3 regions of the Streptomyces sp. LZ34 genome follow, and region 1 is predicted to be linked to each of the others. Evidence: riboswitches for the same ligand, from Rfam matches in the RefSeq annotation. Region 1 holds a riboswitch; each other region holds the start of a gene.
The links. Region 1 has a riboswitch for cobalamin ahead of ACWY4P_RS41545 (cobalamin biosynthesis protein). Riboswitches for the same ligand answer to the same signal wherever they lie in the genome.

Region 1 (10,479 bases):
CACCACGACCGAGGCGACCCCGTCGGCCGCCAGCAGCCGGGCCGCGCGCCCGGCGCGGGCCACCGGCTCCGGGCCGCCCGTGGCCCGTCCGTCCGTCACCACGACCAGCAGCGGACGGCGCGACGGGTCCCGCAGCCGCTCGATCCGCAGCACTTCGCGGGCCTTCAGCAGCCCGGTGGCCAGCGGGGTGCGCCCGCCGGTGGGCAGCTTCGCCAGCCGGGCGGCGCCCGCGTCCACCGACGAGGTGGGCGGCAGCGCCAGGGCCGCCTCGGCGCCCCGGAAGGTGATCAGGCCGACCTTGTCCCGCCGCTGGTAGGCGTCCAGCAGCAGTGACAGTACGGCGCCCTTGACGGCGCTCATGCGCTTCCGCGCGGCCATCGACCCCGACGCGTCCACCACGAACAGCACGAGGTTGCCCTCGCGGCCCTCGCGCACCGCCTCACGCAGGTCGTCACGGCGCACCACGAGCCCGGGGCCCTGCCGGCCGCGCGAGCGCTGGTGCGGTGCGGCGGCCCGTACGGTCGCCGACAGGTGCAGCTTGGACAGGGTTCCGCGGGGGCGGCGGGCGCCGGTGGTGCGGCCGTGGGCCGTGCGGGCGCGCGACCGCCGCCCCGCCGCCCCTTCGCCGAGCCCCGGTACGTCCAGCCGCCGGGTCCGGAACGGCTCGGCGGCGCCCACGGCCGCCCGTTCGCCGCCGGGCCCGCCCGCCGCGGCCCCGCCCGGGCCCCCGTCGGCGGCATCGGGGACCCGGCTCGGGGCGTCGGAACCGTCGGAACTGTCGGAACCGTCGGGGCTCGTGCGCTGCTCCGGTACGGACGATCCGGCCGACGGCGGCGCCTGCTCCGGCACGCCCCGCGGCGGCTGTCCGCCCCCCGGCCCGTCAGGACCCCCCGGCCCGTCAGGGCCTTCCGGTCCGTCCTGCCCGTCCTGCCCGTCCCGCCCGTCGGGCCCCGGGTCCGGCTCCGGGTCGTCGTCCCCGCCCCCGGACTCGCGCAGCACTTCGTCGAGCTTGTCCTCGTCCAGCCCCGGCGCGTCGAACGGAGCCCGCCGGCGCCGGTGCGGCAGCGACAGCAGCGCGGCCTGCCGCACGTCCTCGGTGGTCACCTCCGTACGCCCCGCCCACGCCGCCAGCGCCGTCGCCGTACGCGCCGTCACGATGTCCGCGCGCATCCCGTCCACCTCGAACGCCGCGCACACCGCCGCGATCTGCCGCAGCGCGCCATCGCCCAGCCGCACCCGCGGCAGCAGGGCACGCGCCGCCGCCACGCGCTCCCGCAGCGCGCCCTCCTCGTCCGCCCAGCGCGCGGCGAACCCGGCCGGGTCCTCGTCGTACGCCAGCCGCCGCCGCACCACCTCGACCCGCTCGTCGGTGTCCCGCGACGCCGCGACCTCCACCGTCAGGCCGAAGCGGTCCAGCAACTGCGGCCGCAGCTCGCCCTCTTCGGGGTTCATGGTGCCCACCAGCAGAAAGCGCGCCGCGTGCCGTACGGACACGCCCTCGCGCTCCACATAGGAGGCGCCCATGGCGGCCGCGTCGAGCAGCAGGTCGATCAGGTGGTCGTGCAGCAGGTTGACCTCGTCGACGTACAGCACGCCGCGGTGTGCGTCGGCCAGCAGACCCGGCTCGAACGCCTTCACCCCGTCCGACAGCGCCCGCTCGATGTCCAGCGCCCCGACCAGCCGGTCCTCGGAGGCGCCGACCGGCAGCTCGACCATCCGGGCGGGCCGTACGGTGCCGGTGTCCGGCTCGTGCGGGCCGTCCGGGCAGCCCGGGTCGGGCGCGGTGGGGTCGCAGGAGAACCGGCAGCCGGCCACCACGTCGATGCCGGGCAGCAGGGCGGCCAGCGCCCGTACGGCCGTCGACTTCGCGGTGCCCTTCTCGCCGCGTACCAGCACCCCGCCGACGGCCGGCGACACGGCGTTGAGCAGGAGGCCCAGCCGCAGGTCGGCCATCCCGACGAGCGCGGTGAACGGGTAGGGGGTGGCGGTCATGCGGGGGTACCTCCTGCGGTGTGGGCGCGGTGGTGGTCTTCTGGGCGGGGCGGAGGGAACGACTCCTCCTGAGACGACTCCTCCTGAGACGACTCCTCCGGAGACGCCGCAGGAGAGGGCAGCGAGGGCCCGGGAGGCCGGGGCGGCGCCCCCGGCGGGACGAACGGCAGCCCCTCCGGCACGCCGTTCTCGATCAGCCGCAGCAGCGCGTCCGTGTCCGCGTGTTCTTCGATCAGGTCGCCCAGCCGGTCCAGCTGCTCCTCGCGCAGCTCCCCGAAACTGGTGTCCGGCGCCGGGACGAACGCCCGGCCCGCCGCGTCCGCGACCCGCCGCAGGAAGGCGCGCCGGAAGCCGTCGCTCTCCAGCGAGCCGTGCCAGTGCGTGCCCCACACCGAGCCCACCCGGCAGCCGTCCAGGAAGGGTTCGTCCGCGCCGTCCAGCAGCTCGGCGACCCCGTGGTGGATCTCGTAGCCCTCCACCCGCTCGCCGAGCGCCTCGCCGACCGGCCGCGCGAGGGTCTTGTGCACCGCGAACCGCACCCGAACCGGCAGCAGCCCGAGCCCCTCCACCGTCCCGGCCCGCGACTCGACCTCGTCCTCGATGCGCTCGCCGAGCATCTGGAAGCCGCCGCAGATGCCCAGCACCGGCCGGCCCTCCGCCGCCCGCCGCGCGATCGCCGCGGCCAGACCGCGCCGCCGCAGCCACTCCAGCGCCCGTACGGTGCCGCGGGTGCCCGGCAGCACCACCAGATCGGCGTCGGCCAGCTCCTCCGGCCGGTCCACGAACCGAACGACCACGCCGGGTTCGGCGGCCAGTGCGTCCACGTCCGTGAAGTTCGACATGAGCGGCACGGCGGCGACCGCGACCCGCAGGATGTCCGCGCCGTGCGGCGGCGCGACGACGCTCTCGCGCACCGCCCCGCGCAGCGACACCCGCAGCCCGTCCTCCTCGTCGATGCCGAGCCCGTGCGCGTACGGCAGCACGCCCATGGTCGGGCGGCCCGTCAGGCCGTGCAGCATCTGAAGGCCTGGCTCCAGCAGGGTCACATCGCCGCGGAACTTGTTCACCAGATAGCCCGCGACAAGCCGCTGGTCGGCCTCGGAGAGCAGCGCGGTCGTGCCGAAGAACGACGCGAAGACGCCGCCGCGGTCGATGTCCCCGACCACGACGACCGGCAGCCGGGCGGCCCGGGCGAGACCCAGGTTGACGATGTCGGTTCGGCGCAGATTGATCTCGGCGGGGCTGCCCGCGCCCTCGCAGATCACCGCGTCATGGGTGCGCCGCAGCTCGGCCAGGCACTCGGTGACGGTCCCGAGCAGCGCCTCCCGCCGCCCGCCGGGCAGCTTTTCCCCGGGGGACGCCCCTCCAGACCCCCCGAAATACCCACGCGCACTCAGCTCGCCCACCGGCTTGCCCAGCAGCACCACTTGGCTGCTGCGGTCGCTGCCGGGCTTGAGCAGGACGGGGTTCATCAGCGCGCTCGGCTCGACGCGCGCGGCGGCGGCCTGCATGGCCTGGGCGCGGCCGATCTCCGCCCCGTCGCGGGTCACGAAGGAGTTGAGCGACATGTTCTGCGCCTTGAAGGGCGCGACGCTGACGCCCTTGCGGCTGAGCCAGCGGCAGATCCCGGCCGTGACGACGCTCTTGCCCGCGTCCGAGGTCGTACCCGCGACGAGCAGCCCGCCGCCCGGCCCGCCCTTCGCACCCGCGCCCCCGCCGTGTATTCCGCTCATCCGTAGTCCCTCCCAGCGGCCACGGGCCGCGCCGTCGCCGGGCCGCCCGACCAGCCCGCGCCGAGTGTCCGCATGGACCGTGCCCAACGGGCCCGCGCGCCATGTGAGGCACGCGCGGCGCGTACGGGCGCGGCGCCGGGCCGCGCGACCGGGGGCGCGACCGTACGAGCCGCCCGCAGCGCCCCCACAGCCAGCCGGGCCGTGACGGACGCGCCGAGCGCCAGGGCGCCGACGCGCCGCGACAGCCGTACCGCGCGCTCGATGTCGGCGGCCTCGACCGGCCGCCCGCCGGGGTTGAGCACCGGCCGGTGCTCGACGCGGCCGCCGTACGCGAGGGTGCCGCCCAGCCGTACGCCGAGCGCGCCCGCGAACGCGGCCTCCACAGGGCCCGCGTTGGGGCTCGGATGGCGGTGGCCGTCGCGCCGCCAGGCGCGCGACGCGCCGCGCGGATCGGGCCCGGCCAGGACGGCCAGCGCCGCGGTGAGCCGCGCGCCGGGCCAGCCGGCCAGGTCGTCCAGCCGGGCCGAGGCCCATCCGAACCGCCGGTAGCGCGGCGACTTGTGACCCACCATCGCGTCCAGGGTGTTGACGGCCCGGAAGCCGACCAGGCCCGGCACCCCGCCGACGGCCCCCCACACCAGTGCGCCCACGACGGCGTCCGAGGTGTTCTCGGCGACCGACTCGACGACCGCGCGCGCGATCTGAGGCCCGTCCAGCGCCTGCGGGTCGCGCCCGCACAGGTGCGGCAGCCGCCGCCTGGCGGCGTCGAGGTCCCCGGCGGCCAGCGCGCCGCCGACGGCGCGCGCCTCCCGGCCCAGCGTCGTCCCGCCGAGCACGGCCCAGGTGGCGGCGGCGGTCAGCAGGGTCTGCGCGGCGGGGGAAGGGCGCCCCAGGGCGGGGCTTTCCGAGGCAGTACTGCCCGAGGCGAGGCTTCCCAACGCGGGGCATCCCAACGCGGGGCCTCGCAGGGCCCGTACGGCGCGCACCGACAGAACAGCGCCCGCGGCCACGCCGCCCGCGCACAGCGCGGTGTAAAGAGCCCCGGATCCGCGGTGGTCGCGCCACAGCAGCCGCTCGACGGCCAGGGCGGCGCGCCCGAACGCGGCCACGGGGTGGCCGCGGCGCGGATCGCCGAGGGCGAGGTCGCCGAGAAAGCCGAGGGCGGCGCCGCACGCGTACGAGGCGTGATCGGCACGCATCGTCAGTCCGCCGTCTTGCCTCGGCGCGTCGGGATGTGGCGAAGGGGCCGCGGGTGGGGCGGCGGCGGCATGGCGGTGCCGGGCATGGCGGTATGTCCTCACTCAGGGTCCGCGCCCTGGTTCGACGTGACCGGCGGTGAGAGTCTCCTGGCTCCCGGATCCGCGCTTCTCCCGGTCTTCCAGCCTCCGTGTGGACGGCCGTGACTCGTACAGGTGATGGGAGAGCGCTCCCCGGTGACAGTGGCGGGACCGCGCCGGATTCTCACCGGCTTCCTCTCCTGCCGCCGTTTGGCTCCGGAAGTCCACCATGGGCCGCGAATGGCCGTCAACTCGCGAATGCCCCACCCTGCGTGAGTGTGCCGAGGAGCACATGCCACGGCCGCCGGGCGGTCCGCGCTGGTCGGCGCGTTCCGGCCCGGCGGCCGTGGGTGGGTCGAGCGGGTCAGGCCACGATCAGATTGATGCCGTACACCACGGCCGCCGCGCACAGTGCGAAGCAGGCGTACGCGCCGGCGCGCGCGGGGTTGAAGGCCGCGCCCGCCGGGGCCGAGGTGCCGGAGGGGGTGGCGGCGGCGGTCGGGCCTGCCTCCGCCTGCCGCGGCTTGCGGGAGGTGCCGAGGATGCCGAGGGTGAAGACGCCCACGAAGCCGACGGTCACCGCGAGGCTGATGCCGAAGACCTGGCCGAGAGCCGCCCAGTCGATGCTCATCGCGTTACTTCCTTAGCTGGTGCTGCCGGTGGCCGCGGATGCGCCTGCCGGGGTGGCGGAGGAGGCGGAGGAGGAGGCGGAAGCGGCAACGGCGGGGGCCACCGGCCCGGCGGGCGGCGGGGCCACGGACTGGAGGGCGGCCGTGACGACGCCCACCGGCTCGGCCGGCGCCGTCGCGGCCTCGTTGACATCGTTGACGTTGGTGTGGTCGACGGGCTTGCGGCGCGAGGCCGCCCAGATCCCGGCGCAGGCGGCGACCGCGAGCACGGCGACCGCCGTGACGCCCCAGTCGCCCTGGTCCGCCAGGAGTGCCGCGCCGCCCGCGACGAGGCCCGCGGCGGGCAGGGTGAGCACCCAGGCGAGGACCATGCGGCCCGCGGTGGACCAGCGCACCACGCCGCCCTTGCGGCCGATCCCCGCGCCCATCACGGAACCGGAGCAGACCTGGGTGGTGGAGAGCGCGAAGCCGATGTGGGACGAGGCGAGGATGACGGTCGCGGCGCCGGTCTGGGCGGCGAAGCCCTGCGGCGGCTGGATGTCGGTGATGCCCTTGCCCATGGTGCGGATGATGCGCCAGCCGCCCAGGTACGTACCGAGGGCGATGGCCAGCCCCGCGGAGACGATGACCCACAGCGGCGGGTCGGAGTCGGGCGCGACCGCGCCGCCGGTGATCAGTGCCAGGGTGATCACACCCATGGTCTTCTGGGCGTCGTTGGTGCCGTGGGCGAGGGAGACCAGCGCGGCCGAGGCGATCTGCCCGGCGCGGTAGCCCTTCGCGGTGTCCTGGGGGTCGCGGCCGCGGGCCAGCCGGTAGGTGAGCCGGGTCGCGACCAGGGCGGCGATTCCGGCCACGAGCGGCGCGGCCACGGCCGGGATCAGGACCTTCATGATGATCTTGTCGCTGTTGACCCCGTCCATGCCGACGGAGACCAGGGTCGCGCCGATGAGGCCGCCGAAGAGGGCGTGCGAGGAGCTGGAGGGCAGTCCGGCCAGCCAGGTCAGCAGGTTCCAGAGGATCGCGCCGACCAGACCCGCGAAGATCACTTCGGGGCGGACTCCGGAGCCCTCGTCGATGATCCCTCCGGAGATCGTCTTGGCGACCTCCACGGAGAGGAACGCGCCGACGAGATTGAGGACCGCCGACATCGCCACGGCCGTCCGGGGACCGAGAGCTCCCGTGGAGATGGTGGTGGCCATGGCATTGGCCGTGTCGTGGAAGCCGTTCGTGAAGTCGAACACCAAGGCCGTGATGATCACGATCCCAATGAGAAGCGTGATGTGTTCCATCGAACTCCTTCGTGGGGGAATGCGATCCCCGAACTTGGCGGCACGGAGCGCCACCAGGTCGCTACATTCTGTGGTGCAATGCAAGTGCCAGGCCCCCTCTTTTGAGAGGGGAGGAGTCGCACACCCGGGCCATCGGTTCGACAACCAACGCGTGCCTCACGACCGTAAGGACATGGGGTGAACGGAAGGTGAACTGGGGTGGGCTCGGGGGTGACGCGGCTGAGGGAGTGGAGCGCCGAAGCCCCGCGCACCTCCCGCCCTACCTCCCCGTGCCCCTCTCTGCCATGATCGGCGCCCGGAGGTGAGGGACCGTGACGGAGCCGGAACCGGAACCGGAGACCGCGCGACCGCTGAGGGTCGGGGAGCGGCCGGAGCTGCGGGAGGCCTGGGAACGGGTGGTGGAGACGGCCCGCAGGACGGTCGCCGACGGCCTGGTCGTCGGCACCTCGGGCAATGTCTCGGCCAGGGTCGGCGACATCGTGCTGGTGACCCCGAGCGGCGTCCCGTACGACCGGCTCGGCCCGGGTGACGCGGTCGGCGTCGACCTGGACGGGCGCCAGGTGATCGGCGAACTGGCCCCCACCAGCGAGCTGCCCATGCACCTCGCGATCTACCGCGGCACCGACGCCGCGGCCGTCGTCCACACCCACGCCGTGCACGCCACGGCGGTCTCCACCCTGGTCGACGAGGTCCCCGCGATCCACTACATGACCTGCGCCCTCGGCGGCCCGGTGCGCGTCGCGGGCTACGCCCTGTACGGCACCGACGAGTTGGCCCACAAGATGCTCGACGCGCTGCGCGACCGCACCGGCTGTCTGCTGCGCAACCACGGCACGGTCGTCCACGGCGCCACGCTCGACCAGGCGTACGACCGGACGGCCCAGCTGGAGTGGATGTGCCGGGTCTGGCTCACCGCGGCCGCCGTCCCCGGGTACACCCCGGCCCTGCTGTCGCCCGACGAGCTGCGGCGCGCCGCGGGCAAGCTCAGCGGCTACGGCCAGCCCCGCTGAGCCCCGGGCCCGGCCGGGCCCCGGGCCCGGCGCACCGCCCCCGGACCGGCGGGTCGATCACCCGGCCGGGCACGCCCGCTGGCTTGCGGCGGCCTCCCCGCTCACACTGAGAGGGATGCGCCTGCGGACGAAGGCGGTTGTGGCCGCCACCACGATGCTCAGTGTCGGCGCGGCCGCGGTGGCGGCCGGGCGGTACGCCAGCGACGCTGCCCTGAAGCCGGGCCCCGGCCGGCCGCTGCCGCACGACCCGCGGCTCACCGTGCACGCCACCGAGGCCGGCCGGATCACCCTCACCCGCAGCCTCGCCTCGCTGCGCCCCGGCACCTACGGCCTCGCCGGCGCCGCCTGCCACGCCGTCGTCGGCCCCGTCATCGAGGACGCCCCGCACCCCGCGGACTGCGTGGTCCGCCGCCTGGAACGGGTCACCTACGGCACCCTGGCCCCCGGCACCCGCGTCCGCTTCACCCCCCAGGTGCACACCGGCAGTCCGCGGGACGCGCTCGGGATCGACCACGCCGATGTCGATGTGCCCGGCGAACTGGGCGTGCTGCCCGCCTGGTTCATACCCGGCGACCGCTCCGCCTGGGTGATCACCGTGCACGGCCTCGGCACCACCCGCGAGCACCCCATGGTGCTCATGCCGTTCCTGCACGAGCGGCGGTTCCCGCTGCTCGGCATCGCCTACCGCGGCGACCCGGGCGCCCCCCGCCCCGAGGACGGCATCGGACACCTCGGCGAGACCGAGTGGCACGACCTGGACGCCGCCATCCGCTACGCGGTGCACTACGGCGCGGAGCGCGTCATCCTGTACGGCTGGTCCACCGGCGCCACCATGGCCCTGCGCGCCGCCGCGGCCTCCGCGCTGCGGGACCGGGTCAGCGGGCTCGTCCTGGACTCCCCGGTGCTCGACTGGCAGGCCACCCTGCGGGCGCTCGCCTCGGCCCGGCGCATCCCCTCCGCGCTGCTGCCGCTCGCGATACGGGCCGCCGAGGGGCGGGCCGGACTGCACGGGGGCCGACTCATGGCGGCTGAGACGGCCGACCTGGACGGGCTGAAGGTGCCGACGCTGATCATGCACGGCCCGGACGACACCGTGGCCCCGTGGGGCGCCTCGCGCGAACTCGCCGAGCGCCACTCGGAACTGGTCACCCTTCACCCGGTCCGCCACGCCCCGCACGCCGCGATGTGGAACGCCGGCCCCGAAGGGTACGAAGACATGCTGGGCCGCTTTCTGATGCCGCTGATGTAATGCTCGCGGCCGGTGCCGAGAGGGAACCGGAAGCGCCGTCGGCGACCTCTGTGACCGGCGCGGGCAACCGCCGTACGGGTGCCGATTGGGCTTTCGGGCCGTCACGGGCGAGACTGCTCCCGTGACGTCCCGTACTCCGCGCGACTCCCGGCTCCGACTCGTCCGCCAGCGGCCGATGGCCACAGCCCGCCGGGTTGTGCCGAACCGCGGCTCCCGACCGACGCCCCGCCCGCCCGAGGGCACTCCGCCCCCCTCGGAGCTCGCCCGGCAGGCCAGGTCGGGACTTGCCGGGGCCGTACAGATCGCCCGGTGGGCCGCGAGCGGGCACAGCGTCCCGGGCGTGCTCCCCACCGAGGCCGTCGCCGAGGCCGCCGCCGCTCTGGGCGTCCCCCCTGAACAGATCCGGGCCGACTGGGACCGGGCCCGCCTGGTCGGCCTGATCGAGCTGCACGGCGGCATCGCCCGCCCCGGCTGGCGGCTGCGCGCCTGGGACCGTGACGACAGCGCGGTGCTGCGCGGCTGGGTCGCGCTGCTCGACGCCTGGTCCCTGGCCCGCCCGGCCCCGGCCACGGCCGAGCCCACCGCCGTCGCCGAGGTCGTCGAGGCGCTGCCGCAGCTGCTGTCCCTGCTCCAGCTGTCGGCCGGTCCGGTGCAGGTCGCGGCGCTCCTGGACATGCTCCAGCAGCGCGTCGCCGAGCTGCGCACCGAGCGGTGCGAGGTGCCGTACGGCCCCGCGGCCGCCCCCGGTCCCGACGACACCGCCCCCGCCGGGGCGCCGGGCGCCGCGGACTCCCTGGAGGCGCTGCTCGACTGGGCCCTGGACGCGCTCGCCTCCGTGGGCGCGCTCGTGGTGCTGGACGGGTCCCGGGCGGACGGCTCCCCGGAGGCGGGGGAGGGGCCGAGGGAGGCCGCCCACCCCGGCGCGGAGCAAGCGGTGGAAGCGGTGGAAGCAGCGCAAGCGGTGCAAGCAGAACAAGCTGAGCAACGCGAGGCCGTGCTCAGCGCGCTCGGCAACTGGGCGGTGTGGGTCAAGCTGGAGCAGATCTGCGTCGCCGCCCAGAGCCCCGCCGGGAACATCGAGCAGCCCGCCGCGGACATGCTGCGCGGCTGCGCGGGCCTGACCCCCGGCCCGGCCCGCGCCGAGTACCGGGCCTGGCTCGCCGCCCGCCCCGTCGGCAGCGCCGTCACCGAGCTCATCGAGGCGGCCCGCGGCGACGACGCGCTGCTGCGCGGGCTCGCCTTCGAGGCGCTGCGCGTCGTCGGGGCGCCCGCCGAGCCCACCGTGCGGGCCGTGGTCGAC
Region 2 (10,479 bases), 4.8 Mb from region 1:
CGACCATCTCTACGAGTTCCTCGACCGCGAGATGCCCGACGTCGACCGCGCCAAGCTCGAGGTGCACTTCCACGAGTGCTCCCCCTGCCTGGAGAAGTACGGCCTGGAGCAGGCCGTGAAGAAGCTGGTCAAGCGGTGCTGCGGCCATGACGACGTGCCCAGCGACCTGCGCTCGAAGGTCATGAGCCGCATCGAGCTGATCCGCTCCGGCGAGGGAGTGCCGGAGCGGGAGGTCACCGCGGAGGCGAACGCGCCGACGCCCGCGCAGGACTAGCCGACTGCCCGCGCCGCGGGACCAGCCGAGGCCCGCGACGCAGGACCAGCCGTCCGCGCGGCACCGGCGCCCGCCGCGGCGCGGACGTCACCGAAACCGCTGAAGCCGCCCGATCATCACCCGAAGGTGTGCAATCGGGCGGACCATACGGACCAACCCCGCGCGCCCGGCTCTATCCTCCCCAATCTGACGGCCCCGACCGGGGCCGTTCGACGAAGGGGGAGGAGGGGGCATGCGGGCGGTTCCTCTGGCGGCGCGCGTCTACGTCCTGAGCGCCGCGCTGCTGGCCGCGGTGTGCGCCGCCCCGGCTCTGAGGCCCGCGGCGGACGTCCCGTGGGCCACGGCCGCGCTGCTCGCCGCGCTCCACGCGGCGGGGGCCCGCAGACCGCCCTCCCACCCGCCTCGCCTTCAGCGCTCGGTTCGCGGCCGGCTGTATCGATATGCGGTTCCGCCGGACTGGTGCGGCCCCGTGCTTCTGGCCGGGGCTTTTCTGCTGCCCGCGGCCGCCGCCGCGCTTGTGGCGGTGCCCGGCGCGCTGCTCGGCTCCGTTGAGCGGCGCCCCGCGGGGGTACGGCGGCTGTGGCGCGCCGCACGGCTCGCCCTCGCCGCGTACGCCGCCTCGCTCGTCTTCGGGCTCTGCGGCGGCCGGGAGGCCCTCGCCGCCGCCTCCGCCGGTGCGCCGGGCTGCTCTCCGTACGCCCTGGTGCCCGCGGCGGCCGCCGCGCTCGTCCTGGGCCTGACCGCAGCCGCCCTGGAAGGCGGCGTGCTGATCACGGCCGAGGGCCGCTCGCCGCGCGCCGCCTGGCGCGGCCGGGTGCTGTGCTCCCTTGTCCCCCACCTGGTGCACGGCCTGGCCGGGCTGACCATGGCGGTGCTGTGGCGCGGCCCGTACGGTCCGCCGGCCGCGCTTCTCGTGCTGCCGCCGATGTACGTCTGCGCCCGCGTCTTCGCGCTGTACCACCAAGAGCGCGCCGCCCATCAGGCCACCGTCCGCGCCCTCGTCCAGGCCGTCGACATCAAGGACCGGTACACGCGCGGCCACAGCGAGCGGGTCGGCCGCGCCTCCGTCATGATCGCCCGCGAGCTGGGGATGAGCGGGGACCGGCTCGAGGCGCTGCGCGTCGCGGGCGTCCTGCACGACGTGGGCAAGCTCGGCGTCCCCACCCGGCTGCTGCGCAAAAACGGTCCGCTGACCCCCGAGGAGCGCCGCGTCATCGAGCTCCACCCCGAGTACGGGCACGAGATGGTACGCGGCATCGGCTTCCTGGGGGAGGCGCGGGAGGCCATCCTCCACCACCACGAGCGGCTGGACGGGAGCGGCTATCCCTATGGGCTCGCGGGGGCGGACATTCCGGAGTCGGCGAGGGTGGTGGCGGTCGCGGACGCCTTCGACGCGATGACCTCGACCCGTGCCTACCGGCGGGCGCGGCCGGTGCCCGCGGCGGTGGAAGAGCTCGAGCGGTGTGCGGGGGCGCAGTTCGACCCGCGGATGGTGGGCGCCCTGGCCCGCGCCCTGGACCGGTACGGCTGGCCCGCCGCCGCCCCGGAGGAGGCCCGCCCCCTCGCACCGGCCGCCGCACCGGCCGGCCGGGACCACGGACCGGGCCGCACACCGGCCCATGCACGGGACCACGTGCCGGACCGCGACCCGGCCCGTGCGCCGGACCAGCGCGGAAACGTCCCGCCTGCGCGAGCCTCCGCGCGACCGCCGGAGGCCGCGCCGGTGCCGGAGGCGGTGCCGGACGCCGTGCCGGACGCCGTGCCCGGCGTGGGGGCCGCGATCTGCGCGACGGCGGTGGTGACAGCCCCGGCGGTCGCCGTGGCCGGGCTGTGGGCGCTGCCGGTGCTCTGTGTGCCGCTGCTGCTCGTCCAGCACTCCTTCGGCCGCTGTGCGGGGATACGGGCCACCCGCCGCCAGACCGTCGCCTCGCTGGCCAGGACGACGGAGACAGCGGGATACACCCCCGCGGGCCACGCCCGCCAGGTCGCCCGCCTCAGCCGTGCCGTCGGCCGTGAGCTGCGGCTTTCCGGTCCGTCGCTGACCGTGCTCGAGTACGCGGCGCTGATGCACGACATCGGGCAGCTGTCGCTGCTCGACCCGGTGCCGGCCGGGGCCACAGAGCCGCTGCCGGAGGCCGAGCAGCGGCGGATAGCGCTGCTCGGCGGCGCCGTCGTGCGGCAGACCGGGGTGCCGGACGAGGTCGCGGAGATCGTGGAGCGGCAGGCGGACCCGTATCGGGAGCAGCCGCTTCCGGCCCGTATCGTGCGGGCGGTGAACGCCTACACCGAACTGGTGGGGGGTTCCTCGGGCGGCTCACAGGGAAACCCTCAGAAGGGTTGGGGCGCGGCCGGGTCCGGGGCTCTGGAGCGGCTGCGGCGGGGCACGGCCCGCGACTTCGACCCGGCGGTGGTCGAGGCCCTGGCCATGGTCGTGTCGCGGCCGGCGCAGGACCGGGTCGATGGCCGGGTCCATGGCCGGGTCCATGACGAGGTCCGTGACCAGGTCCATGACCAGGTCCATGACCCGGTCCATGGTCGCCCGAAGTGAGAACTCGCGGGTAATGAGCGGCTGCCCCGAGAGGCATGGTTGGATGCGAAGAGAGGGGGTGTCGGGCCTATGGCCACCGGCAAGGAGGTGTGGTGGGCATCGTCCCCAGGCCGAACTGTGAGGGGCCGGGCTGAGATGTCCGCGAATGTGTGGCAGGTTGTCGTCGAGGGAGGGCTACGCCGTCCGCGAAGGCATCTGGTGCGGTACTACTTCGATACCGGCAGGCGGGAATGGTGAAGATCTTCGGCAAGGTGCGGCACCGGCCGTCCGCCTCATGGCGGCAGGCCACGGACCGCGCGTTCACGCTCATCGGAGACGGCCGGTACGAGGACGCGGGTGCACTGCTGACCCGCGCCGCCGACCTGGAGCCGTGGCTGTCGGAGTCCTGGTTCAACTTGGCGCTGCTGCACAAGTTCCGGCACGACTGGGAGCAGGCGCGCGCGGCCGGGCTGCGCGCGGTCGCGCTGCTGGACCGGGGGACCGGCGCCCCTGACTGGTGGAACGTGGGGATCGCCGCGACCGCCCTACAGGACTGGCCGCTGGCGCGCCGCGCCTGGCAGGCCTACGGCCTGAAGGTGCCCGGCGAGGCGTCCGCGTCCGGTGAGCCGCTCGGCATGGAGCTGGGCAGCGCGGCGGTGCGGCTGTCGCCGGAGGGCGAGTCCGAGGTCGTCTGGGGCCGCCGCCTGGACCCGGCCCGGATCGAGGTGCTGTCGATCCCGCTGCCGTCCTCCGGGCGGCGCTGGGGCGAGGTGGTGCTGCACGACGGCGTTCCGCACGGCGAGCGCGTCACCTCCGCCGGCCCCGCCTATCCGGTCTTCGACGAGATCGAGCTGTGGGCGCCGTCCCCGGTGCCGACCTGGGTGGTGCTGCTGGAGGCCGCGACGGAGGCCGACCGGGACGCGCTGGAGCGGCTCGCGGCGGACGCGGGCTTCGCCGCCGAGGACTGGTCGTCCTCGGTGCGGCTGCTGTGCCGCTCCTGTTCCGAGAGCCGGATGCCCAGCGACGAGGGCGAGGGCGAGCACCTGGACCCGCACGACCACAGCGAGCCCGGCCAGCCCGGCCCGCTGGGGCACCGCATGGCGGGCTCGGGCTCGCTGTGGGTGGCGGAGCGGGAGTGCGGGATCGCCGCGCCGAGCGGGCTGGTGCGTGGGCTGCTGGACGGATGGGTCGCGGACAGCCCGGACACCCGCGAGTGGCGGGACCTGGAAGAGGTCTGCTGACGGGCGCGCCGCCCCCGGCCCGGCGGCGCGGCCGGATACATCCGGACGTAGCGGGGCGTGGTCGGACGCGGCAGGGCGTGGCTGGAAATAGCGGGACGCGGCCGGGCATGGCCGATCCCGGCCGATACGCCCTGCCCCGATCCCGGCTGACATGCCCGCTCACCCGGCGCTGGCCCTTACCCTGTAGGGCGACGAGTCTGGTTTTGAGGAAGGCGTGCGGCGGACGATGGCGCAGCAAGGGACTGAGCAGCAGGTGAACGACGAGTTCATCGTGGACACGGAGGACTGTGAGGAGCGCGAGCGCGCATACCGCGAGCGCGGCACGGCCCGCCCGATCACGGTCCTCGGCAATCCGGTGCTGCACAAGGAGTGCCAGGACGTCACGGAGTTCGACGACAAGCTCGCCGCGCTGATCGATGACATGTTCGCCAGCCAGAAGGCGGCCGAGGGCGTGGGCCTGGCCGCCAACCAGATCGGCGTCGGCCTGAAGGTCTTCGTCTACGACTGCCCGGACGACGACGGCGTCCGCCACGTCGGCGTGGTCTGCAACCCGGTGCTGGACGAGCTGCCGGCCGACCGCCGGGTGCTGGACGACTCCAATGAGGGCTGTCTGTCGGTGCCCACCGCCTACGCCGCGCTGGCCCGCCCCGACTACGCGGTGGTGCGCGGCCAGGACGCCGAGGGCAAGCCGATCGCGGTCAGCGGCACCGGCTACTTCGCCCGCTGCCTTCAGCACGAGACCGATCACCTCTACGGCCGCCTCTACATCGACCGCCTCTCCAAGCGCGACCGCAAGGACGCGCTGCGGCAGATGGCGGAGGGCACCCCGCGCTACGAGACGGTGCCCAACGACTGACGACTGACGACTGACAGCCCAAAACAGCCCACGGCATACGGCGCGGCGCCCCCGGGAGGTCCCGGGGGCGCCGCGCCGCAGGTGCCGGGGCCGGCTCAGAAGTCGTCGTCGAAGGAGACCGAGCCCTCGACCGCCACCTGGTACGCGGAGGCGCGGCGCTCGAAGAAGTTGGTCAGCTCCTGGACGTTCTGCAGCTCCATGAAGGAGAACGGGTTCTCCGAGCCGTAGACCGGGGTGAAGCCGAGGCGGGCGAGCCGCTGGTCGGCGACGCACTCCAGGTACTGGCGCATCGACTCGGTGTTCATGCCCGGCAGCCCGTCCCCGCACAGGTCGCGGGCGAACTGCAGCTCGGCCTCGACGGCCTCCGCCAGCATGTCGGTGACCTGCTTCTGGAGTTCGTCGTCGAAGAGGTCGGGCTCCTCGTCGCGGACCGTGTCCACGACCTGGAACGCGAAGTTCATGTGCATGGTCTCGTCGCGGAACACCCAGTTGGTGCCCGTCGCCAGGCCGTGCAGCAGGCCGCGGGAGCGGAACCAGTAGACGTAGGCGAAGGCGCCGTAGAAGAACAGGCCCTCGATGCACGCCGCGAAGCAGATCAGGTTGAGGAGGAAGCGGCGGCGGTCCTCCTTGGTCTCCAGCCGGTCGATCTTCTCGACCGAGTCCATCCAGCGGAAGCAGAATTCCGCCTTCTCCCTGATGGACGGGATGTTCTCCACCGCGGCGAACGCGGCGGCCCGGTCGTCCGGGTCGGGGAGGTAGGTGTCCAGCAGCGTCAGATAGAACTGGACGTGCACGGCCTCCTCGAAGAGCTGCCGGGACAGATACAGCCGCGCCTCGGGCGAGTTGATGTGCTTGTAGAGGGTGAGCACCAGGTTGTTCGAGACGATCGAGTCACCGGTCGCGAAGAAGGCGACCAGGCGGCCGATCATGTGCTGCTCGCCGGGGGAGAGCTTGGCGAGGTCGGCGACGTCCGAGTGGAGGTCGACCTCCTCCACGGTCCAGGTGTTCTTGATCGCGTCGCGGTAGCGGTCGTAGAAGTCCGGGTACCGCATCGGCCGCAGGGTGAGCTCGAACCCCGGGTCCAGGAGGTTCTTGGTGCGTTCGGGGGCGGTGGTCACTGGCAGGCCTCGCAGGACTCGGGGTTTTCCAGGGAGCAGGCGATGACCTCGGGGTCGGCGGGCGCCTGCTGCGCGGGGATGGGGACGGTGGCGGGGGCGGCCGCGCGGGCAGACTGAGCGATCCGGGTCGCCGGGCGCGAGCGCAGGTAGTACGTGGTCTTGATGCCGCGCTTCCAGGCGTACGCGTACATCGAGCTGAGCTTGCCGATGGTCGGCGAGGCCATGAAGAGGTTCAGCGACTGGCTCTGGTCGAGGTACGGGGTCCGGGCGGCGGCCATGTCGATCAGGGCGCGCTGCGGGACCTCCCACGCGGTCCGGTACAGCTGCCGCATGTCCTCGGGCACCCAGGAGAAGTCCTGGATCGAGCCGTTGGCCTCGCGCAGCGCCTCACGGCTCTGGGCGTCCCATACGCCGAGCTTCTTGAGGTCGTTCACCAGGTAGGAGTTGACCTGGAGGAACTCACCGCTGAGCGTCTCGCGCTTGAAGAGGTTGGAGACCTGCGGCTCGATGCACTCGTACACGCCCGCGATCGAGGCGATGGTCGCGGTCGGGGCGATGGCCAGCAGGAGGGAGTTCCGCATGCCGGACTCGGCCATCCGCTCGCGCAGCGCCGCCCACCGCTCGGGCCAGGTCGCCACCGCGTCCGTGTAGTGGTCCGGGTGCAGCACGCCGCGCGCGGTGCGGGTGGCGGACCAGGCCGGGTGCGGGCCGTGGCGCTCGGCGAGCGCGCAGGACGCCTCGTACGCCGCGAGCATGATGCGCTCGGAGATCTGGGTGGACAGCTTCTGCGCCTCGGGCGAGTCGAAGGGCAGCCGCAGCCGGAAGAAGACGTCCTGGAGGCCCATCAGGCCCAGACCCACCGGCCGCCAGCGCGAGTTGGACGCCCCGGCCTCCTGGGTGGGGTAGAAGTTGATGTCCACCACACGGTCGAGGAAGGTGACGGCGGTACGGACGGTCGCGTCCAGCCGCTCCCAGTCCATTACTTCCTCCCCGTCGCCGACGTCTTTGCCCAGGTGCGCGGCCAGGTTGACCGACCCCAGGTTGCACACGGCCGTCTCGCCGTCGTCCGTGACCTCCAGGATCTCGGTGCACAGGTTGGAGGAGTGCACGACCCGGCCGGGCTCGGCGGTCTGGTTGGCGGTGCGGTTGGCGGCGTCCTTGAAGGTCATCCAGCCGTTGCCGGTCTGCGCGAGGGTGCGCATCATCCGGGCGTACAGCTGGCGCGCCGGGACGGTCTTGACGGCCAGCCCCGCCGCCTCGGCCTTCTTGTAGGCGGCGTCGAACTCCTCGCCCCACAGGTCGACCAGCGCGGGCGCGTCGACCGGCGAGAACAGCGACCAGTCGGCGTCGGCCTCGACCCGGCGCATGAACTCGTCCGGGATCCAGTGCGCGATGTTGAGGTTGTGGGTGCGGCGGGCCTCTTCGCCCGTGTTGTCCCGAAGCTCCAGGAACTCCTCGATGTCCGCATGCCAGGTCTCCAGGTACACACAGGCCGCGCCCTTGCGCCGGCCGCCCTGGTTGACGGCGGCGACGGAGGCGTCGAGCGTGCGCAGGAACGGCACGATGCCGTTGGAGTGCCCGTTGGTGCCGCGGATCAGCGAACCGCGGGCGCGGATGCGCGAGTACGAGAGCCCGATGCCGCCCGCGTGCTTGGAGAGCCGCGCCACCTGGTGGTAGCGGTTGTAGATCGAGTCCAGCTCGTCCAGCGGCGAGTCCAGCAGATAGCAGGACGACATCTGCGGGTGGCGGGTGCCGGAGTTGAACAGGGTGGGGGAGCTGGGCAGATACGACAGCGTGCTGGTGAGCCGGTAGAGCTCGGCGACGTCGTCCAGCGCCCGCTCCGAGTGGTCCTCGGCCAGTCCGCAGGCCACCCGCAGCAGGAAGTGCTGCGGCGTCTCGATCACCTGGCGGGTGATCGGGTGGCGGAGCAGATAGCGGCTGTGCAGCGTACGCAGCCCGAAGTAGCCGAAGCGGTCGTCGGCGCCGTCGACCAGCGCCCGCTCGACCAGCCCGTCCAGGCGGGCGGTGTGGGCGGTCACGAACTCGGCGGTGCCGTCCGCGATCAGGCCCTCGCGGTGTCCCACGGCCACCGAGGCCGAGAACGAGACCGCGCCCTGCCCGGCCGCCTCCTCGGCGATGGCGAGGGTCAACAGCCGCGCGGCGAGCTTCGAGTACTCCGGCTCCTCGGCGATCAGCCCGGCCGCCGCCTCGGTCGCAAGGGTGCGCAACTCCGCCTCGTCCGAGCCGGGATGGCGGCCGCGCAGGGCGGCGGCCGCGACCTTGCCGGGGTCGGTGGCGGGCAGGTCGACGGTGAGCTCCGTCAGGGTCCGCAGCAGGGCGGTCCCGGGCGCGTCGCCCGCTGCCTGAATAGCCGCTGCCTCTGAAACCGGATCGGCTGGCGCGATGGTCACTGAAGTGCTCTCCCTCGCTCGGCTTGGGGCCTCACGGGTGGTGCGCGATGGGCGCGTACGGGCATGCCGGGCCCCAGGGGTTGGGTCGGCGTACCACGCAGCGTCCACCGGCCCAACCCGCGGGGCCCGGACGTATGAGACGGCTGTCGGCGGCAGGTCCTCGGACTTGCGGGTACGCAAAAGCGCACGCGTACACCGTTGCGGGACAGTTCCGGATTCCCACCGGATTCCCCTGCGGCGACAGCGAGCATGAGCATACATCTTGTGGTGGCGAGCGCACGCACCCCCACATGTTGTGTCGCGAGGTGGAGTGTTTCGTACGAATGTGCTATTCAGTGCCGGACTTGGCGCGGCCCTGAGCCAGGCCTGGCACGGGTCCCGTACGGGTCCGGTACGGCCCTGGCAGGGGTCCGGCACGGGCGGTCAGGCGTGAGCCTGGCACAGGCTTGGCGCGGTCCCGGGATGGGCCCGCCTCGGGCCATGGGCCCGCTTCGGGCCTGGCGCGGTGCCTGGCCGCCGTTAAGCGGGCGCCGTTGCCCGCCACTCCGCGAGGGTACGGGCCAGCCTGGCCCGGTAGTCCTCGTAGCCGCGCTCGTATGCCTCGGCGCGGTCCGCGTCCGGTACGACAGTACGCGAATCGGCTCGCCATTGTGTCGCGTCCACCGGGTCGCCGAGCGCCCGCCAGGCGACCGCGACCGCGCCGCGCGCCCCCACTTCGGGCTCGTCGGGGATGCGCACCGGCCGCCCGAGGACGTCCGCGAACAGCTGGGTCCAGGCGGCGGACCGGGTGCCGCCCCCGCACGCCGCGAGGCTCGCCGTCAGCCCCGCGGCCTCCAGGCAGTGGCGGGCGGCATACGCCACGGCCTCGCAGGCGGCCCGTACGGCGTCCGCGCGTGTCGTCGCGAGCGTCAGCCCGTCCAACCGGCCCCGCGCGGCTGGCTCCACGAACGGGGCGCGCTCGCCCGCGTCGGACAGGAAGGGCAGCGCGGTCACCCCGCGCGCCCCCGGCGGGCTGTCGGCGAGGAGTGCGTCCAGATCCGCGGTGGTGGCCCCGGTGAACTCCAGGACCCACTCCAGGGCCGCCGTGCCCACCATGGCGGGCATGCCGCGCAGCCAGCGGTCCCGGTCGGGCACGCACAGCCACATGCCCGCCGGGTCGGCGGCCGGGTCGATCCGCGCGCTGTCCGTGAGGACCTGGCTGGCCAGCGTGGTGCCGACGATCAGCAGGCCGTCGCCCACCTCCTCGACCCCGCTGCCGATCGCGCACGCCGGAAGGTCGTACGGGCCCGCCGTGACGGGCAGTCCGGCCGGCAGCCCGAGCAGCTTCGCGCCCGCCTCGTCCAGCCGCCGTACGGTGTCGGGCGCGGCGGGCGGCGGCAACAGCCGGGCGTATTCGGCGATTCCACACGCTTCCAGGGCCTTGGGGACATACTCACGCGTGGTCACGTCCAGAAAGGGCATGGACGCGTCCGAGGCGTCCACACCGATGACGCCGGTGAGCCGCTGCGCCACAGCGTCCACGCAGTAGCCCGCGACCTCCGCGCGCGCCAGCGCCTCCGGCTCGTGGTCGGCCAGCCAGCGCAGCAGCGGCGCGTGGCAGCCGGGGAACACCCCGGAGCCGGTGAGCCGGTAGAGCTCGCGGATGGTGCCGTCCTCGCCCCAGCGGGCCACGGTGTCGTTCGCCCGCCCGTCCATCCACGAGATCGGCGGGCGCACGGCCCGGCCCGCCGCGTCGCGCAGCCACAGCCCGTCGCCCTGCCCGGTGAGCGCGAGCGCGACCGGGGCCGCCCGGCCTGTCGCGGCCAGGGTGGCCGTCACCTCGCGGACCACCTCGGCGACCGTGCGCAGCACGTCCTCCAGGTCCTGCTCAACCCGCCCGCCGGGCAGGCGGTCGAGCCGGCTGGGGCGGCTCGCGGCGGCCAGGGACCTGCCGTCCCGGCCGAAGGCGACGGCCTTGGTGACGGAGGTGCCGACATCGACTCCGAGGACGGTGCTCATGCGTACGGCCCTCCTTGGGGGCGTCGACTGCGGGGTGGCTGGTGGCTGGGCTGT
Region 3 (10,479 bases), 9.4 Mb from region 1:
GGCCTGGCCGACGAGCGCGGCCTCTGATTGCTCCGTTCACGGAGTCGCATCTCTGGCTGTCATAGTCGCGATATGTGGCGACGCGGCAACCTGGTGGTCCCTGCCTTATCCGGCACCTCCCATCGCCCTACCGGTCCTGGGCCAGAGCGACGAGCTCGGCGAAGAGGCCATCGGCGTTCACGAGATCGTCGTACCGGCCCTGCTCGATGATGCGGCCGTTGTGCATGACGACGATCCTGTCGGCGAGCCGGGTGTTCTCGAGTTGGTGTGTCACCACGACGGTCATGCGCTCAGCGGCGATGCGTTTGACCTCCAGGAAGATTTGGTGCTCGCCACGCGGGTCCATCTGCGATGTCGGTTCGTCCAGGATCAACAGGGGAGTTTGGCGGTACAGGGCCCGACCGCAGACGAGCCGCTGCCACTGCCCGCCGGACAGCTCGGCGCCGCCGTAGAGTTCGCGGGCGAGCAGGGTGTCGAGCTGGTTGGGCAGCTTCTCGATGGCCTCACGCATGCCGACGGCGTCAACGGCAGACCACACCGGGGTGTCGTCGTAGGTCTTGGGCTGGCCGAGCGTGATGTTCTCGCGGGCGCGCAGGGGCCAGCAGGCGAAGTTCTGGGGCACGAGCGCGGTCCGGGCCCAGACTGCGTCGGGTTGGGCCTGGGCCAGATCGGTGCCGTCCCACACGACGCGACCTTTGTCAGGGAGAAGGATTCCGGTGATGAGCTTGGTCAGTGTGGACTTGCCCGAGCCGTTCTCGCCGACGATGGCCAGGATCTCCCCGCGGTGCAGGGTGAGGGAGACGCCGTCGACGGCGGGTGCGTCCTGGCCGGGGTACTGGTAGACGACCTCGTCGAGGCGGATCTCGGCTACGTGCTCCGGGATGGTCAGCTCCCCGCGTTTCGGGGTGCGGGCGGCCGCCATGTCGAGGAATGACCTCATGTCGGCGAGATAGAGCGAGGTGTGGAACATCGCAGCGCCGTGGATGACGAGCTGGGAGAGGGCGGCGAGTGTGGTCTGGACGGCGACAACCGCGGTGGCAGCGACAGGCAGGGCGACGCGGCCGGTGGTGGCCAGCCAGGCGAGGGCCGTCCAGGTGCCCAGGAGGAACAGGCCGCCGAGGACGGAGGTCGAAAGGACGATGCGGAGCGTGCGGGGTGCGGCGGTCACGGTGCGCTGGTCGATGCGCTCGGACAAGGCGCGGTACCAGTAGACCAGGTAGCCGGTCATGCCGTTGGCGCGCACCTCGTCGCCGTAGCGGGAGTAGGTGGCCCACCAGCGCATCATGCCGCGTACGTTGCGGTCGCCGACGTTGGCGTAGTGGGTTTCGTAGTCGACGCGGGCGGACAGGACGGCGCCCAGGCCGGCGGGGAGCACGGCGAGTAGGAGGAGCGGGAGCATGAGCCAGTGGAGGGCGGTGATGATGCCGCTGGCGGCGGCCATGCGGACCATGGCGGCCATGAAACGCTGGGCGTCTTGGACCATCAGCCTGGTGCGGGTGACACCGACCTCGGCGGCCTCCTGGCGGTCGGCGAACCCCGGCTCTCCGTATGCGGAGGCCTCGACACGGCACACGGCGGATACGAGGGCGACATCCGCCTCGGTCATCAGACGAGGGGTGATCCGGCCGTCGGCGTAGGAGGACAGCGCACTGCTGAGCCGGCCGGCAGCGGCGGCCGCCGTCACGACGACGAGGGCGGGCAGAGCGGCGTGCAGGCGTTCGGACACCGTGCCGACGCCGAGGATGTGCGTCATGGCTTTCGCGGTGAACCCGAGGGTGAAGGCAGCCGCGGTGCCGGTGAGGACCTGGCAGGCGAGGAGGAGGACGAGCGCGGGGCGGTCGACAGTCCAGGCCATGCGCGCGGTGTGGGCGAGCACGGAGGGGAGCCGTGCGCACATCTTCGCGAAACTGGCTTCTTCCAGCGGGTTCTTGCCGTGCTTCCCCTCGAAGCCGATGGTGGCTGGTGGCGGAGGGGGCGGTGTTGTGGGGCTTTCGGGCGAGGCGTTGGTCACGGTCACCTGCGTCCTCCTCGGAGGCTCGGCGCCGCACCTGGGTGGTCCGGCGGTGCCAGGCTCAACGAGTCGGTGAGCGATTCGAACGCGCTCGATTCCGGACGAAGCACAGAGCCCGGTATTCGGGGGCGTCGAACGCGTGGGCGCAGTGCCATACGGCTTCCGGGGCGGTCAGGTTTGGCCGAAACGCCGGAGGTTGTTACGTGTGTGACGTATGAGGTTGCCTCACTACGTGTAGGCGTACGGGAGGGTGTTGGAGGGCCCGCCGGGTGTGATCGCCTGGACCATGACGGCCCCTGGGACCGCGGCCGGCGGTGCGGTCACGGTGAGTCGGCTGTCGGAGTCCACGAAGGGAAAGAGTGTGACGGCCCCGAACCTCACTTCTTCGGCCGTGCTGAGGTTGCTGCCGTCGATCACCACCGTGCTGTCCCCGCCCACCGGTCCGTCGGTCGGCGACAGACTGGTGAGGCGGGGCGGCGGGATGTAGTAGAAGTGGCCGAGGACACCGGTCCCGCCGGGCGCGGTCACCGTCACCCACACCGCGCCGGTGCCTGAGGGGGTCACCGCTGTGATGGTGTTGTCGTCCACGACGGTGAAGCTCCTGGCCGCCTGTGAGCCGAATTTCACGGCGGTGGCGCCGGTGACGTACCGGCCGGTGATGGTCACGGTGGTCCCGCCGCCGATCGGGCCCTGGTCGGGCACCATGCCGGGAGCCGAGCGGAATACGCTGACCGCGTCGCCGCCGTTGTTGACCACGTACACGTATCGGCTGTCCGGGGTGACGGTGAGCCAGTTGGGTACGTTGAAGCCGGGCACGGTGGCCATGACGGTGTCCGAGGCGACGTTGATGACCTTCACCGCGCTGATGCCGTCCACGCTCACATACGCGTGCCCGCCGTCGTGGGCGACCGCCACGTAGAACGGGATGGACAGGCCGCTGACCCGGGGACGGTAGGGCTGACGGGCGGGGCCGACGCGTCCTCCGCCGCGACCGCATCCACTCACGCCCACACCACCAGCCCCGCACCGAAGCGCCCGTACGCCACCGGACGCCTGCTCACCACCGCCATGGTCGGCGTGCTGGTGGTCGGAGGTGCTGTCTGGGCGGGTGTCACCGTGGCCGACGACGGAGCAACCCCGGCGGCGCGGACGACTGACGCCCCGAGCACGAGCGGCAGCCCGTCGCCACGTCCCGGCACCTGGACCGCCCATCGAGAGAAGCAACTCGACGCGATCCTGTCGGTGCCCGCCGGCACCCCCGAGTACGACCGCTCGGACTCCGGCGCGGACCACCGGGACCCTCCCGGTCGGTGACCTACGGCGACAAGACTGTCCAGATCCGTCTGACCCGCAAGGAGGCGGTGCCCACGCCGATCAAGGAGTGGGCGACGGAGGCCACCCTGTCCTGGGCGGACGACAATGCCCGGACGCTGTACGTCCCCACCAGCTTCCACGGCTACGAGGCCATGGTCACCGACACCACGTACGAGGTGAAGGAGAAGAGGTACCGGGTGATGCAACTGCTGATCACCACGGACACCCAGGAACATTACGAACTGCGTGTGGACATGCCGAAGGGAACGAAGGACGAGAGCCGGGGCCACTTCCTGTTCACGGGAGCCCGCGCCCACCTCAAAGTCGGCAAGGCCATGGTGAGCCCCTGAACGCGGAGCGCTTGGCCGTCCGCTCGCGCGGCACCGGCAGCGGTGGCGTCGGCCTCGCACGCGTCCGGCATTGGCGTTGGCACCCTGATCAGCCAACGCCCCGGTCTCAGCGCGGAGTTGATGGCGCAGCACTCTGGTCGTACGAATCGCCCCTGGGCTACCGTCGGTAACACCTTGCCGTCGCAGTGGCGCCATGCGTATCCCACGCCCCTGCGCCCCTCCTCGGAAGGCAGCCCATGCAGAACACATCAGCCCCGGCCGCGATCACCCGTCGTCGTGCTCTGACGGTGGCGGGCGGGGTACTCGCGGCCGCGACCCTCCTCCAGACGGTTCCCGCTTTCGCCGCCGAGTCGCAGGACGCGGACGCCATCGTGGTGGGTCACGGGCTCGCCGGTCTGGTCGCCACGGCCGAACTGGCCGCGGCCGGGCGCAAGGTGCTCCTCCTCGACCAGGAGCCCGAGGCCAGCCTTGGCGGGCAGGCGTTCTGGTCCTTCGGCGGTCTGTTCTTGGTCGACTCCGCCGAGCAGCGCCTGATGGGTATCAAGGACTCCCAGGACCTGGCCTGGCAGGACTGGCTGGGCACGGCGGGATTCGACCGGGGCATCGCCGACCCCGTGGGTCAGGACTTCTGGGCGTACAAGTGGGCCGAGGCGTATGTGGACTTCGCCGCGGGCGAGAAGCGCTCCTGGCTCTCCGGTCTGGGTGTGCAGTGGTTCCCGATTGTGGGCTGGGCCGAGCGCGGCGGCGGTCTCGCGGACGGGCACGGCAACTCGGTGCCCCGCTTCCATGTCACCTGGGGAACGGGGCCGGCGGTCGTCGAACCCTTCGAGAAGAAGGTGCGCGCCGCGGTCGCCGCCGGCAAGGTGACCTTCAAGTTCCGGCACCGCGTCGACGAACTGGTGACGACCGGCGGCGTGGTCACCGGCGTGCGCGGCGCGGTCCTGGAGCCGAGCGACGCCGCCCGCGGCAAGCCCAGCTCCCGCACGGTCATCGGCGACTTCGAACTGCGCGCCCCGGTTGTGGTCGTCACCTCCGGCGGTATCGGCGCCAACCACGACCTCGTCCGCCAGAACTGGCCGACCCGCCTCGGCACCCCGCCGAAGTTCATGGTCACCGGTGTCCCCGCGCACGTCGACGGCCGGATGCTGGCGATCACGCAGAAGGCAGGCGGCCGGATCGTCAACCCCGACCGGATGTGGCACTACACCGAGGGCCTGCGGAATTACGACCCGATCTGGCCGGGCCACGGCATCCGCATCCTGCCCGGCCCGTCCTCGATGTGGTTCGACGCCACGGGCAAGCGCTTCAACAGCCCGGACATCCCGGGCTACGACACCCTGCACACCCTCAAGTCGATCACCGACTCCGGCTACGACTACTCCTGGTTCGTCACCACCCAGAAGATCATCGCGAAGGAGTTCGCGCTCTCCGGCTCCGAGCAGAACCCGGACCTCACCAACAAGAACATCTGGCAGCTGCTGTCACGTATCTGGCAGACCCCCGAGCCGATCGAGAGATTCAAGAACAAGGGCGCCGACTTCGTCGTGGCCTCGACACTGGCCGAACTCGTCACCGGCATGAACAAACTGACCGGCGACAACCTCATCGACCTCGCCGACCTCAAACGGCAGATCGACGCCCGCGACCGGGAGATCGACAACCCCTACACCAAGGACGTCCAGGTCATGGGCATCCGCAACGCCCTCGCCTACCCCGGGGACACTCTCAGCCGCACGGCCTCCATCCACAAGATCCTCGATCCGGGCGCCGGACCCCTGATCGCCGTACGTCTGAACGTCCTCACCCGCAAGACGCTCGGCGGCCTCCAGACCGACCTCTCCGGCCGCGTCCTGGACACGGCCGGGAACCCCGTGCCCGGTCTGTACGCGGCCGGAGAGGTCGCGGGCTTCGGCGGCGGCGGAGTCCACGGCTACCGCTCCCTGGAGGGCACCTTCCTCGGCGGCTGCCTCTTCTCCGGCCGCGAGGCGGGGCGCGCCGCCGCGGAGGCGACCGCAACCTGAGGCGGGCCTCGGTGGTCAGCGAGGCGGGAGTGTGCCCAGGAAGCGTATGTGGGGGCGGTCGTCGGGGCCGGTGCGGGTGACGGTGGCCCGTACGCCGTAGACGTCGGCGATGAGGGCCGGGGTGAGGACGTCCTGCGGGCTGCCGCAGGCCACCACGCGGCCCTGCTTGAGGACCACGAGCCGGTCGCAGTACATCGCTGCCAGGTTCAGGTCGTGCAGGGCGACGACGCTGGTGAGGCGGAGTTCGGTGATCAAGGTCAGCAGGGCGAGCTGGTGCTGAATGTCGAGGTGGTTGGTGGGTTCGTCCAGTAGCAGTTCCCGCGGCTGCTGGGCGAGGGCGCGGGCGATCTGGACGCGCTGGCGTTCGCCGCCGGAGAGGGTGTGCCAGGGGCGGCCGGCCTTGTCGGTCAGCCCGGTGCGGGCCAGCGCGGCACCGACGGCCTCCTCGTCCTCGGGCGAGGCGGGGGCCCAGGCCCGGCGGTGAGGGACGCGGCCGAGGCGTACGACCTCGAGGACGGTCAACGCGACCTGGGTGTCGGCCTGTTGCTCGACGACGGCCACACGGCGGGCGACCGCGCGGCGCCCCACCTGCTCCAGTGGGCGGTCGTCGAGAGTGACGGTGCCGGAGGCCGGCGTGATGACGCCGGCGAGCAGGCGCAGCAGCGTGGATTTGCCCGAGCCGTTCGGGCCGAGGAGGCCGGTGACGGTACCGGGGCGTGGGGTGAGGCTGACCCCGTCCAGGATCGGCGTGCCGCCCGCCGTGTAGGTGAGCCGATCGGCGCGCAGCCCGGCGCCGTCAGCGGTGCCGGTCATCGCGGACTCCTGGTCCGGTACAGCACGAGGACGAACGCCGGGACGCCGATCAGCGAGGTCACCACGCCCACCGGCACCTCCTGCGGGTCCAGGACGGTACGGGCGAGGGTGTCGACCCACACCAGGAACACCGCCCCGGCCAGAGCGGTGGCCGGCAGCAGCCGCGTATGGCCGGGTCCGGTGAGCGCGCGGGCGGCGTGCGGCAGTACCAGGCCGACGAAGCCGATCGCCCCGGCCGAGCTGACCAGGACGGCCGTCAGCAGGGCGGTGGCGCACAGCAGCACCAGCCGGGTGCGGGCCACGTTCACGCCCAGCGAGGCGGCCGCCTCCTGCCCGAACGCGAACGCGTCCAGCTGTCCGGCGCGCCCGGCGCACACCAGCAGCGCCGCCACCAGCGCCGCCGAGCACACCCCCACATCCGTCCAGTCGGCCCCGCTGAGCGAGCCGAGCAGCCAGAACAGCACCCCGCGGGTGGTCTCGGCGTCGGCCGCCGTCATCACGACGAAGGAGGTGAGCGCGGAGAACAGCTGCATGGCCGCGACGCCGGAGAGCACCACCCGGTCCGTGGTGCCGCCGAGAGTGTGGCTGAGCAGCAGCACCAGCGCGAAGGAGCCAATCGCCCCCAAGAATGCCCCGCCCGACACGGACATTGCCCCGCCTCCCGCGCCGAGCACGACGACCACGACCGCGCCGGTCGAGGCCCCGGACGAGACGCCCAGGACGAAGGGGTCGGCGAGCGGGTTGCGCAGCAGGGACTGCATCACCGCCCCGCACACGGCCAGTCCGGCGCCGCACACGGCCGCGAGCAGGGTGCGCGGTAGTCGCAGGTTCCACACGATCCCGTCCCGGATGGGTGTCAACTCCGCCTTTCCCCAGCCGAGATGGGCCGCCACCGTCGCCCATACGTCACCGACCGCGATGTCCGCCGGGCCGATGGTGATCGCCACGGCGATGGAGACGCACAGCAGCGCGAGACCGGCCGCCCACAGCAGCGCGCGGCGCAGACCGCGCACCGCTGCCGGCGCGGCCGAGGACAGGGCGGTGCTCATCCCTCGAGGCCGTACTCGCGCAGCGCCGCCGACACCTTCTCGATGCCCTCGACGGTCCGGATGGTCGGATTCATGGCCTGCCCGGACAGCAGCACGTACCGCTTGTTCTTCACCGCGGTCAGGCTCCTCGTGACCGGGTCGGACTCCAGGAACTCGATCTTCTTCGCCGCGGTTTCGGCCGTCTGCTGCTTGCGGGTCAGGTCGCCGATGACGAGGATGTCGGGGTCGCGGTCGGCGACGGTCTCCCAGTTGACCTGGGGCCACTCCTCGTGGGTGTCGTCGAAGGCGTTCTTCGCGCCGAGTTCGCGGGTGATGATGCCGGGGGCGCCGCAGCAGCCCGCCACGTACGGGGACTGGGAGTTGGCGAACCAGTACATGACGGTGACATCCCGGGCGTCGAGGCCGGAGGTGGCCCTCTTTACCCGGGCCTTGAGATCGGCGACGAGCTTCTCGCCGCGCTCCTGCACGCCGAAGATCCGTGCCAGGTCGGTGACTTCGCCATAAACCGCGTCCATGGTCAGCGGCTCGGTGCGCGCACCATCGCCGTCACCGCTGTTGTCCTTGCCGACGCAGTCGGAGGGGGAGAGGTAGGTGGCCACGCCGAGCTTGTCGAACTCCTTCCGCGGGGCCACACCGCCCTTGCCGAGTGTGGAGGCGAAGGAGGAGGCGACGAAGTCGGGTTCGGTGTCCAGGACTTTTTCGAACGAGGGGGCGTTGTCGGACAGCCGCTTCACCTTCGCGTTGGCCTTCTCCAGCCCTTTCGCCACCGGGTCCGTCCAGGTGGCGGTACCCACCATACGGTCGGCGAGCCCGAGGGAGAGCATGATCTCGGTCGTACCCTGGTTGAGGGAGACCGCCCGCTGCGGAGGTTCGTCGACGTGGACCTTCTGCCCGCAGTTGTCGAGAGTGACCGGATAGCCGGCGGACTTGCCCTTGGCCGGGCTCGCCTCGGCCGACGGGCCGGAGGAACCACCGCAGCCGGTCAGCAGCAGGGCACCTGCCAGGAGCGGGACGGCATGACGGAGAGGGCGTGCGAGCGGCACGGAGCTTCCTTCGGTGTCGAGGGCTCTTGCGCGAAGCCCGGTCGTACAGTGCTCCCCCGGCCGTTTTCCGGTGTCGGAGGCCGCCAGCAGGTCTTCGGGCTCGGGGTCAGCCGGAACGAGGCGCCTTCCCGGACCGCGATCGCCGTCCAGTGGCCGATGCCCCGCCCGTCGCCCTCACCGCTGCGCGTCAGCTCCGGATTCACACCGGATTCCCTGACCCGTGCACGCACGTGTACGTACATGGGTACGACTGGCCCCGGCAAGCTACCACACGCGCCTCACGCCCCTGCCGGCGCGAGCACCACTGACTTCCCCCCTGGCATGGCGGCGATCCGCACCTGGACGCGCTCGCGCGTGGCGAACGCCTTGTCCACTGGGTCGCCCCCGCGCCCGCCGCCTGTATAGGCTGGCGGTGCAGCTGGTTCGCCCTGTCCGCCAGGCAGGCGCGTCGCAAGAGGGAACCCGGTGGGAATCCGGGACTGCCCCGCAGCGGTGAGCGGGAACGACCGCCGTCATCAAGCACTGGGCCCGGAGAGCCGGGTCTGGGAAGCGACGGCCAGTAGGTGCCTCGTACGACAGGTCGTACGTCACGAGGCGCGCCTGCGAGTCCGAAGACCTGCCACTGCCCGTGTGCGATGTGCGCGCACGGAATCTCGGTGACCTCGAGGGCGGGTCGGCGGCACGGTCGAGCACCCCCAGCGGGTCTCGCCGCCTTCGCCATCCCTTCGCCCTCGTCCCGTCCCGGGAAGTCGAAACGAGTGCTCGCGAAGGAGAGTTCCGTGACAACCAAGGCCGCAGCCATGGCAGCCCGGGCCACCGTGTACGGCTACCCCCGCCAGGGGCCGAACCGGGAACTGAAGAAGGCGATCGAGGGCCATTGGAAGGGCCGGGTCACCGCCGAAGGCCTGCGTGAGGTCGCGGCCGGTCTGCGCCGCGCCACCTGGCGGCAGCTGGCCGATGCCGGTATCCACGAGGTGCCGACCGGCGACTTCTCGTACTACGACCACGTTCTGGACACCACGGTCATGGTCGGTGCGATCCCCGCCCGCCACCGTGCCGCCGTCGAGGCCGACCCCCTGGGCGGTTACTTCGCGATGGCGCGCGGCACGCAGGAGGCGGCGCCGCTGGAGATGACCAAGTGGTTCGACACCAACTACCACTATCTCGTGCCCGAGGTGGGCCCGGACACGGTCTTCGCGGCCGACTCGACCAAACAGGTCGCCGAGGCGCGTGAGGCCCTCACGCTCGGCCACACCCCGCGCCCGGTCCTGGTCGGCCCGGTCACCTATCTGCTGCTCGCCAAGCCGGCCCCCGGCGTCGCCGCTGACTTCGAGCCACTGACCCTCCTGGACCGGCTGCTCCCGGTCTACGCGGAGATCCTCACCGATCTCCGCGCGGCGGGCGCGCAGTGGGCGCAGCTGGACGAGCCCGCCCTCGTCCAGGACCGCACCCCGGCCGAACTGAACGCCGCAGCCCGCGCCTACCACCACCTCGGCGGCCTCACCGACCGCCCGAAGCTGCTGGTGGCCTCCTACTTCGACCGGCTCGGCGAGGCCCTGCCGGTCCTGGTCAAGGCCCCTGTCGACGGGCTCGCTGTGGACTTCACCGGCGCCGCTGCCGCGAACCTTGACGCACTCGCCGCCGTCGGCGGCCTGCCCGGCAAGCGCCTCGTCGCCGGCGTCGTGGACGGCCGCAACGTATGGGGCAACGACCTGGAGAAGTCGCTGTCCACCCTCGGCACCCTCCTCGGCCTGGCTGACCGGGTCGACGTCGCCGCCTCCTGCTCCCTGCTGCACGTCCCGCTCGACGCCGCCGCCGAGCGGGACATCGAACCCCAGATCCTGCGCTGGCTGGCCTTCGCCCGGCAGAAGACCGGTG

Region 2: it holds a riboswitch for cobalamin, as region 1 does, so the genes downstream of both, ACWY4P_RS19015 (ribonucleoside-diphosphate reductase subunit alpha) here and ACWY4P_RS41545 (cobalamin biosynthesis protein) in region 1, are expected to answer to the same signal.
Region 3: it holds a riboswitch for cobalamin, as region 1 does, so the genes downstream of both, ACWY4P_RS01420 (ABC transporter substrate-binding protein) here and ACWY4P_RS41545 (cobalamin biosynthesis protein) in region 1, are expected to answer to the same signal.

Annotation. Positions count from the first base shown of each region.
Region 1 covers NZ_CM132680.1:9,649,418-9,659,896, forward strand. Annotated here, with positions in the region: gene ACWY4P_RS41535 (putative cobaltochelatase) at 1-1,992, opposite strand, end outside; gene ACWY4P_RS41540 (cobyric acid synthase) at 1,989-3,725, opposite strand; gene ACWY4P_RS41545 (cobalamin biosynthesis protein) at 3,722-4,924, opposite strand; cobalamin riboswitch at 5,046-5,246, opposite strand; gene ACWY4P_RS41550 (hypothetical protein) at 5,367-5,633, opposite strand; gene ACWY4P_RS41555 (anion permease) at 5,646-6,920, opposite strand; gene ACWY4P_RS41560 (class II aldolase/adducin family protein) at 7,271-7,930, shown strand; gene ACWY4P_RS41565 (alpha/beta hydrolase) at 8,046-9,179, shown strand; gene ACWY4P_RS41570 (hypothetical protein) at 9,355-10,479, shown strand, end outside.
Region 2 covers NZ_CM132680.1:4,844,057-4,854,535, reverse strand. Annotated here, with positions in the region: gene rsrA (mycothiol system anti-sigma-R factor) at 1-274, shown strand, start outside; partial or broken gene ACWY4P_RS19040 (HD-GYP domain-containing protein) at 507-1,892, shown strand; partial or broken gene ACWY4P_RS19035 (HD-GYP domain-containing protein) at 2,031-2,822, shown strand; gene ACWY4P_RS19030 (tetratricopeptide repeat protein) at 3,056-4,042, shown strand; gene def (peptide deformylase) at 4,269-4,898, shown strand; gene ACWY4P_RS19020 (ribonucleotide-diphosphate reductase subunit beta) at 4,994-5,950, opposite strand; gene ACWY4P_RS19015 (ribonucleoside-diphosphate reductase subunit alpha) at 6,013-8,427, opposite strand; cobalamin riboswitch at 8,562-8,685, opposite strand; gene ACWY4P_RS19010 (FGGY family carbohydrate kinase) at 8,947-10,425, opposite strand.
Region 3 covers NZ_CM132680.1:297,930-308,408, reverse strand. Annotated here, with positions in the region: gene ACWY4P_RS01455 (ATP-binding cassette domain-containing protein) at 128-2,017, opposite strand; gene ACWY4P_RS01450 (IPT/TIG domain-containing protein) at 2,240-2,926, opposite strand; gene ACWY4P_RS01445 (hypothetical protein) at 2,900-3,325, shown strand; gene ACWY4P_RS01440 (hypothetical protein) at 3,322-3,675, shown strand; gene ACWY4P_RS01435 (FAD-binding dehydrogenase) at 3,912-5,696, shown strand; gene ACWY4P_RS01430 (ABC transporter ATP-binding protein) at 5,712-6,509, opposite strand; gene ACWY4P_RS01425 (FecCD family ABC transporter permease) at 6,506-7,558, opposite strand; gene ACWY4P_RS01420 (ABC transporter substrate-binding protein) at 7,555-8,601, opposite strand; cobalamin riboswitch at 8,670-8,871, opposite strand; cobalamin riboswitch at 9,003-9,239, shown strand; gene metE (5-methyltetrahydropteroyltriglutamate--homocysteine S-methyltransferase) at 9,381-10,479, shown strand, end outside.